2 regions of the Brevibacillus sp. Leaf182 genome follow, and region 1 is predicted to be linked to the other one. Evidence: riboswitches for the same ligand, from Rfam matches in the RefSeq annotation. Region 1 holds a riboswitch; the other holds the start of a gene.
What was found. A riboswitch is a leader RNA that binds a small molecule or an ion and turns the genes downstream of it on or off. The one in region 1 is predicted to bind FMN.

Region 1 (4,419 bases):
TGGAATCAGCATCAGCCGTTGGAAGCTTGTATTCTTACTGTTTGGGAGAGTAGAGAGCACTATCAATCTTTCATGGAGAAGGATCACGATCCTATTTTTCATCAGACAGGGCAGAGCCAGACATATGAAGCCATTTCTGTACAGCTTTTCTCGAAGCTCACAGACAGCGACGATCGTCAGTTGCTGGATGGACTAGAGAGCGCTCAAGTTCTTCGCGTAGTCTGTGGAAGCGAAAACAACGTACTCGCAAAAGCTGGGGCAGAGCCGGGAGGGATCGTTGGACAAAGCCTGAAGGATAGCCAGCAATATATAGCGGCGACTTTGTGGAATAATGATCAGCTCGCACCGACGGGCGACGCTCAAGCCTACACCGTTGCTCTAGAACAGACATGGCGAGTTGTTAAAAAAGGAGACCACAAATGAGTAAATCCTATACAAAAGGCATTATTTTCGATATGGACAACACCTTATTGCAATCCAGGATCAACTTTGCCGAGATGAAGAGGGCCATTTTTCAGCTATGGGTGGATAATGGGATCGTTTCTCCAACACTTGAGTGGGAGAAGTATACCGCATCACAGCTCATTGAGATTGGCAGAAAATCGGAGCAGATGACGAGTGAATTGGAACAAGCTATGTGGGAAGCAGTAACCGCGATTGAGAAGGAAGGCATGCATGGAGCTGTATTGGAGAAGCATGCGGTGGAAGTGCTGGATCGCTTGAAAGAGAACTACTATTTGTATATCCTGACCAACAACGCCTACGCCGCGGCAGAGGAGGCTTTGAACGGGACGGGAATCGCTCCCTACTTTGACGAAATCGTAGCTCGCGAACAAATGACGACCTTGAAGCCATCACCATCGGGCATTCACTATATTCGCAGCCGCAAGCCGGATTGGCCTGTTTCAGCTTGGACGATGATCGGGGATTCCTGGATCGATGGAAAGGCGGCCTGCGACGGACAAGTCGCTTTTATTGCCTATCAAGGGAACGAGCAGGACATGGAGCAAAATGGTGTTGTGCCAAAGGCGTACATAAGTGATTTGAAAGAACTCCTGACCGTCCTCGAAGAGTGCGAGCAAAGGTAAAGTGCACTTCTCCCATAAATGATTACAGACAATAGTGAAAAATATGCTATACTTTGCGTAACTGAATACCAGCCTTCAGGGTAGGGTGCAATTCCCGACCGGCGGTAATGACGAACGCACGTCTGAGCCCGCGACTCGCTATCGTAGCAGTTGATAGCGACTGACTTGGTGCAAATCCAAGGCCGACGGTACAGTCCGGATGGGAGAAGGTATTTGGAACGGCCTATTTCGCTGTTTTTTTCAAAAAAACAGTAGAAGCTAGGCTTCTTTCTGAACGCCCTGAGCATAATATTCATGGGCGTTTTTATTTTTATAAAACTTCATAGCGACAATCTTCAGGGCAAGGTGAAATTCCTGACCGGCGGTAATGGCGTACGCACGTCTGAGCCCGCGACTCGCTGACCACACTTACAGCGACTGATCTGGTGAAAACCCAGAGCCGACGGTACAGTCCGGATGGAAGAAGATTTTGTGCTTTCTTCATTTGTTTTTTTGTGAAAAAACGGATGAGGTAAGGCTTCTTTCCCTATGCCCTGAAACGTTTTGAGGTTTCAAGGGCTTTTTGCGTTGTGCTTGGCTGGAATGATGGAACAGAAAGGAGTGCGGTATGGAACAGGACAGCAAGTACATGGATCTGGCGCTGGAAATGGCACGATCGGCACGAGGCCAAACCAGCCCGAATCCCATGGTCGGAGCTGTGATTGTGAAGGATGGAACCATCGTGGGAATGGGAGCCCATCTGCGGGCAGGAGAACCCCATGCTGAGGTACACGCACTGCGGATGGCTGGGGAAAAAGCGCAAGGTGCGACCGCGTACGTGACGCTGGAGCCTTGCAGTCACTACGGAAAAACACCGCCGTGTGCAGAGGCGTTGATCGCAGCCGGTGTACGTCGTGTCGTTGTAGCGACGCTCGACCCGAATCCACTGGTGGCAGGAAGAGGAATCGAGATGCTACGGGCAGCAGGGCTGGAAGTAGCTGTGGGCGTGAGAGAAGAAGAAGCGAGGGCGCTCAATGAAGTCTTTTTCCATTACATCCAGACCAGACGTCCATTTGTGACGGTAAAGATGGCCAGTACATTGGACGGGAAAATCGCTTCGTTCACGGGACACAGTCGGTGGATTACTGGAGCAGAGGCTCGGGCAGAGGTGCATGAACTGCGCAGGCAGCACGATGCCATCCTCGTTGGGGTTGGGACGATTCTCGCGGATGACCCGCTGTTGACGGCGCGCCAGGAAGAGCAGCGTTTTGGAAGCCAGCCAGTTCGCGTGATTTTGGACAGTCATTTACGTACGCCGCTGGATGCCCGTGTCGTCCAGAATGCAGATGCGAAGACGTGGATCTTTACGACAGATGCAGCCCCAAGGGAAAAGCAGGAGCTGCTTGCGGCAAGAGGTGTAAAGGTCATCACAACGGATGCACCCATTCGCGTGGAAAAGGTGCTGCGTACGTTGGGAGAGCTGGGGATTACCTCGTTGCTTGTGGAAGGCGGGCAAGAAGTAAACGGCTCCTTTTTGCAGGCGAGAGCGATTCAAAAGGTCGTGAGCCATATCGCACTAAAGCTGATCGGGGGAAGCGGCGCGCCTTCGCCATTCGGTGGTCAAGGCTTTGCGACGATGGGAGAAGCGATACCGTTGACAAATGTCACGATCACTCCGATGGGGAAAGGTGATGTACAGATCATCGGGTACCCACAATGGGAGAAACAGGCGTAGCAAGTGAGGAGGAGAGAGCATGTTCACGGGACTGGTCGAAGAATTGGGCGTGTTGGAAGCAATTCAAGGGAACGAGCAGGCGAGTCGACTGGTCATCCGCGCTCAGCAGGTACTCGAAGGGGTGAAGCTCGGGGACAGTATCTCGGTCAATGGCATTTGCCTTACGGTTACTTCTTATACGAATCGTCAGTTTAGCGTCGATGTGATGCCAGAGACAATGAACAAGACGAGCTTGCGGAAATTACGAAGCGGACAGCGAGTGAATCTGGAGAGAGCAATGCGGCTGGGGGACCGTTTTGGCGGGCATATCGTCTCCGGACATATAGACGGGACCGGAATAGTTGCTTCACGAGAGGTGAATGCGAATGCAGTCGTGTTTCGGATTGAGGCCAAACCGCAGTTGTTGAAGTACGTCATTGCCCGAGGATCGATTTGCATAGATGGCATCAGTCTCACCGTGGTGGACGTAAACGATAACGGTTTTACCGTTTCGATCATTCCGCATACGCTGGCGAATACGAGTCTTGCAGACAGACGACCTGGGGACTTGGTGAATCTCGAAACAGATGTCATCGGCAAATATGTGGAGCGTTTGTTAGGGTATCAAAATCATGGCGGTACAGAAAAATCTGGCGGGCTCAGTCTAGCCTTTTTGCAGGAAAATGGCTTCGCGTGAGTAGGAGGGAGAAAGTATGTTTCATCGCATAGAAGAGGCATTGGAAGATTTGCGTCAGGGCAAGGCAGTCATCGTGGTAGATGATGAGGATCGGGAAAACGAAGGAGATTTTGTCTGCATGGCCGAAGCGGCTACGCCTGAAATGATCAACTTCATGGTCACACATGGCAGGGGACTCGTTTGCGTACCGGTGACAGAAGAGCACGCGACTCGCTTGCAGCTCCATCCGATGGTAAATGCCAATACAGACAAGCAAGGAACGGCTTTTACCGTGTCCATCGATGAAGGGTGTACACACACAGGGATATCCGCTCAGGAGCGCTCTCAGACGGTCTTGGCGATGCTGGACGATCAGAAGTCCGCAGAAGATTTCCGCAGACCGGGACATATTTTTCCGTTAATCGCGAAGTCTGGCGGTGTGTTGCGCAGAGCGGGTCACACCGAGGCGGCAGTTGATTTGGCTCGCTTGGCGGGGGGCATACCAGCAGGAGTCATTTGCGAAATTATGAACGAGGATGGCTCCATGGCACGTCTGCCGCAATTGGTAGAGATCGCACGCCGCTTTGATCTCAAGCTGATTACGATTGCAGACTTGATCGCGCATCGGATGCGGACGGAATCCATGGTGAAAAAGGAAATTGAAGTGCAGCTTCCGACCGCCTACGGTGATTTTCGCATAGCGGCCTATACGAACGAGCTGGACGGCAAAGAGCATGTGGCTCTCATCAAGGGAGAGATCAGACCGGATGAGCCCATTCTCGTCCGCGTTCACTCGGAGTGCTTGACAGGCGATATTTTCGGCTCTTATCGCTGCGACTGCGGTCCACAGTTGCACGCTGCATTGGAACAGATCGAAGCGAACGGACGCGGCATTTTATTGTACATGCGCCAGGAGGGCAGAGGCATTGGCTTGATTAATAAGCTGCGTGCCTACAAGCTGC
Region 2 (4,419 bases), on a different contig from region 1:
TGAACTTAGTTTCCTCTTTGATCTTCGATTCACAAGCATCATCCCCACACCAGCCAGCTAACACCCATCCACTCGTTTTATTGTCGCTCTCGTTTTTGGCAATATGAGCGGATAGCTGCTCCAGTGTATCAATCCCCAAATGTGAGTTTTCATCACGGAAGGCTAGTGCTTTTTGGAACATATTTTGCTGAATCTCTTCCAACAGTTGAACAACTGTCTGCGCGATACCTTCAAGTGAAACCGTCACCTTCTCCCCTGTATCACGACGAGCCAGAATTACTTGACCATTTTCCACGTCACGCGGGCCGAGCTCCAGACGCAGAGGAACCCCGCGCATTTCCCACTCATTGAACTTCCAGCCTGGTGTTTCTTCCCGAAGATCAGCACGGACACGCACTCCTGCGGCCTTGATCTCGTCAAAGAGAGGATCAAACGCCTCCATTACTTTCTCTCGCAGCTTCATCGGACCGACTGGAATCATGATAACCTGTGTCGGAGCCATGCGAGGCGGCAACACTAGACCGCGGTCATCGCCATGCACCATGATCATTGAACCAATCAGTCGCGTAGAGGTTCCCCATGATGTGGTGTGAACGTACTTGAACTGATTGTCACGATCCAAAAACTTGATTTCAAAGCCGCGCGCGAATTTATCGCCCAAATAGTGTGAGGTGCCCGCTTGCACTGCTTTGCCATCCTTCATCATCGCTTCAATGGAATACGTGTCAACAGCACCAGCAAAGCGTTCACTCGGTGTTTTTTGTCCCTTCCAAACCGGAATAGCCAGCTCCTGCTCGACGACCTCTCGATAAATCTCCAGCATTTGCATCGTTTCCTGACGAGCTTCCTCCTCTGTCGCATGCGCCGTGTGGCCTTCCTGCCAGAGAAATTCTGATGTCCGCAAGAACGGCATCGTCCGCTTTTCCCAACGAAAAACGTTTGCCCATTGGTTGATTAATACAGGTAGGTCACGGTAGCTTTGAATCCATTGGCTGTACATATGTCCGATGATCGTCTCGGAGGTTGGACGTAGCGCGAGCTTTTCCTCTAGCGGCTCTCCCCCAGCCTCTGTTACCCAAGGCAGCTCCGGATTGAAGCCCTCGATATGCTCTTTTTCTTTTTGAAAGAAGGACTCGGGGATCAGCATCGGGAAATAGGCATTGCGATGCCCTGTCTCCTTGAAGCGCTTATTCATCGCCTCTTGAATTCGCTCCCATAGTTCAAAGCCATCTGGCTTAAACACGATGCAGCCGCGTACCGGTGTGTAGTCCATCAAATCCGCCTTTTTAATGGCATCGATGTACCAACGCGAAAAATCCTCCGATTGCGGTGTAATTTCTTTTACAAACGCTTTGTCCTCTTTCATCCGTCTACGCTCCTTTTTGTTCTTACGTAAAATGCAAAAAATCCCCCATCCCAAAAAGGGACGGAGGATTAACTTCCGCGGTACCACCCTGATTGACTACAGCAGACGCCATAGTCCTCTCGATAACCCGATAACGGTGGGCATCCGGCTTAGCTCTTCACCAGCAGCTTCAGGATGGGGTGCAGGTATCCTTTACGTATCAGCCTTCCAGACTAGGGCCGACTCTCTGTCACGGGGGAATAGCTGCGGGTCCTTTCATAGCCTTTTGTGACTATCTATTACCTAAACATATTAGCGAGTCACATCGTGGTTGTCAATTGTTGGTACGCGCAGCGATTCTCGAGCCGAGCTTCACGTAGATCGGATACGCGACCACTGAAATCATAACACCTTTGAAGAGATTGAACGGGACGATTCCGTACAGAACCAATGACCAGATACTTGTCGCATTGAACATGGTCAAGAGCTGTTCAATCGGCATTTGATAAAGCACAGCGTACGCAGGCAACAGCACATAAGCATTTGCAATAGCCATGACAATCGTCATCAAAATCGTTCCCAGAGCGAGACCAGTCAGGAAGCCTTTTTTGCCTTGACCGAGACGCTGCATGTAGACAGCCGCAAAAATAAAGCTTGATCCTGCTACAACGTTTGCGAGCTCACCGATCAACAGACCGTCTGTATTTTTAAAGAGCATGTGCAGTGTATTTTTCAGAACCTCGATAATAACACCAGCTACTGGTCCGTACATGAGTCCCCCAATTAATGCGGGGAGTGTACTGAAGTCGAGCTTTAAAAAGCTTGGCATGAGCGGTACGGGAACCTCGAGATACTGCAAAATAAATGCAACGGCCGCCAGCATGGGAATCGTCACCAGCTTTTGGGTTGCACGTGTGCGCGAAGAATGCAGCGCTGTTTCTTTCATGTTTACCATCTCCTCATTTTTCTACTCCTTCTTGAGGAATGGCAACAGTCGTTGTAAGCTCACACGTCTTGTTACACAAACAGAATAAACCCTGTGGCTATAAGTTCCACAGGGCATTTGCAAGCGTATGACAAAACCGTGCGCAAATAAAAGGTACAAGAAACAAGAGGGCTGGCCTCTATGTTCTCATCCCGTTTGCACAGGCAAACAAGCACGTGTGATAAACGTACTGTCGTCATCCTTCTCCCATCCAGACTGTACTGTCGGCTCTGGAATCACACCAGATCCTGCACTCCGTCGCTACTTACAGCTCGGGAGGCTCGCGGGCTTAACATGCACAAAGCATGATCACCGCCGGTCGGGAATTTCACCCTGCCCCGAAGGAATGTGTAGTTGTATACAGCATATTATACTGCTGTTTTTTGATTTGACAATAGAGGAAACTGCCAAAGCGACACTTCTTGTTTATTTTTCCGATTTGTTTAGTAGGGATATTGGTCTTCGGCTTGGTTGTTACCTTGACCAAAAAGAAATAGACCGCCCTTGAGTTGACAGCTCTGCGGTCTATTTCACAACATAGTATTGAGCCGCCCCCTTTAGGGGAAGCGCCTATTGTACCGACCGTTCCGGTTGCCGCCGGGACGGTCTTTTTTTACCTTATGCTTTTCGATCTCGTTACATCCAATATTACCACAACGACTTCGGATTATAAATCATCAAGACCCCGCTCCCCGATACTTCGTGACTCCCCAGTTCCAGACTAACAGCCCAATCCCGAAGAAAATAACAGCCACTACCGGCGTCATTGCCGCATATGTGTACCAGACTTCCTTGCGCAAAAAGTATGCCGCCGGATAAACACCTACGAAGGCAAACGGCAGCACGTAGGTGAGCACAAAGCGTATAGCCTTGTTGTACACGTCTACCGGATAGCGCCCATATTGCTGGATGTTGTAAATCATCGGGGCAATCCCTGTCCGCGAGTCGGAAAAGAAGCTAACCGCAGCAATCGCGGTATACACGCCACCGTAAATCAATGCCCCGCTGATCGAGAGCCCGATAAAGATGAACACGTCGTACCAGTAAAACGACAAATCGAGTTGAATGGCAGCATACCCCATGATGATGATCCCGGTTATGACTCCAAAAATGCGGTCTGGCGCAATCGACTCGAGACACACCTGTGCCAGATTGTGAATCGGTCTCGTCAGGATGCGATCCATCTCGCCTCGGATAATATACCGTTCGTTGAAGTCCCAAAAACCGAAGAACATCGAGAACAACGCGTATGGAACCAAAAAGAAACCATAGATAAAGATAATCTCGTCACGCGTCCAATCCCCCATCAGCGGAACATGCGTGAACACGACAATAATAAAGATGAGATTGATCAGCTCAGAAACCAGATTGGACACAAAATCCCCGAGAAAATCCGTTCGATAGGCAAGTCTCGTCTTGAAGTACTGGCTCAGGTAGTCGGCAAAGATACTGAAAATATGTTTCATGTTTTGCATGCTCTACTCTACCCTCCTTGCACAACCAGCTTGTTGCGGGCAAGACGCCACATCACCAAGATGGGAACCAGTATGACAAACATCCAGATGACCTGAAAACCGATCAATTCCCAGGAACGTTCCGTTGTAATCGCACCTGTGAAGATCAGGCTCGGATAATAGTTGACCGCCTGAAATGGAAGATACCCCATTGCCGTTTGCGCCCATCCCGGGAAAAAGCTGATCGGCAGCACGAGACCAGACAACAGATCCACCACGACTCGCTTGGCTCGCATCATGCCATCGTTTCGGAACAAGAAGAAAGTCAGCAAGCCTGTTACCAGATTAATTTGTGTATTGATCAAAAACGCACACATCAAGCTGATCAAATACAGCCCCCATCCAGTCGCTGTCGCCGGGAAGCTGAACGGAATGATTAGGCTGATAAGGAATATCCCTGGACCCGCGAAAAAGAGAAAGCGAAAGATCCCTTCCCCAAACGCCTGCGCCGTTTTCACGGACAAGTAATTATAAGGGCGTATCATTTCGATCGCGACCTTGCCTTCTCGGACGTCCTGCGCTATTTCTGTATCGATGTTGTTAAAATAAAACGCCCGCGACATCCAAGCAATCGC

Region 2: linked by a shared signal. The riboswitch ahead of ASG16_RS10490 (ECF transporter S component) and the one ahead of ribD (bifunctional diaminohydroxyphosphoribosylaminopyrimidine deaminase/5-amino-6-(5-phosphoribosylamino)uracil reductase RibD) in region 1 are both predicted to bind FMN.

Annotation. Positions count from the first base shown of each region.
Region 1 is NZ_LMPN02000018.1:41,481-45,899, reverse strand. It holds gene ASG16_RS07990 (YdbC family protein) at 1-423, shown strand, start outside; gene ASG16_RS07985 (HAD family hydrolase) at 420-1,088, shown strand; FMN riboswitch at 1,156-1,303, shown strand; FMN riboswitch at 1,416-1,560, shown strand; gene ribD (bifunctional diaminohydroxyphosphoribosylaminopyrimidine deaminase/5-amino-6-(5-phosphoribosylamino)uracil reductase RibD) at 1,696-2,802, shown strand; gene ASG16_RS07975 (riboflavin synthase) at 2,822-3,478, shown strand; gene ASG16_RS07970 (bifunctional 3,4-dihydroxy-2-butanone-4-phosphate synthase/GTP cyclohydrolase II) at 3,495-4,419, shown strand, end outside.
Region 2 is NZ_LMPN02000020.1:10,606-15,024, forward strand. It holds gene proS (proline--tRNA ligase) at 1-1,366, opposite strand, end outside; gene ASG16_RS10490 (ECF transporter S component) at 1,680-2,291, opposite strand; FMN riboswitch at 2,526-2,680, opposite strand; gene ASG16_RS10495 (ABC transporter permease) at 3,008-3,805, opposite strand; gene ASG16_RS10500 (ABC transporter permease) at 3,814-4,419, opposite strand, start outside.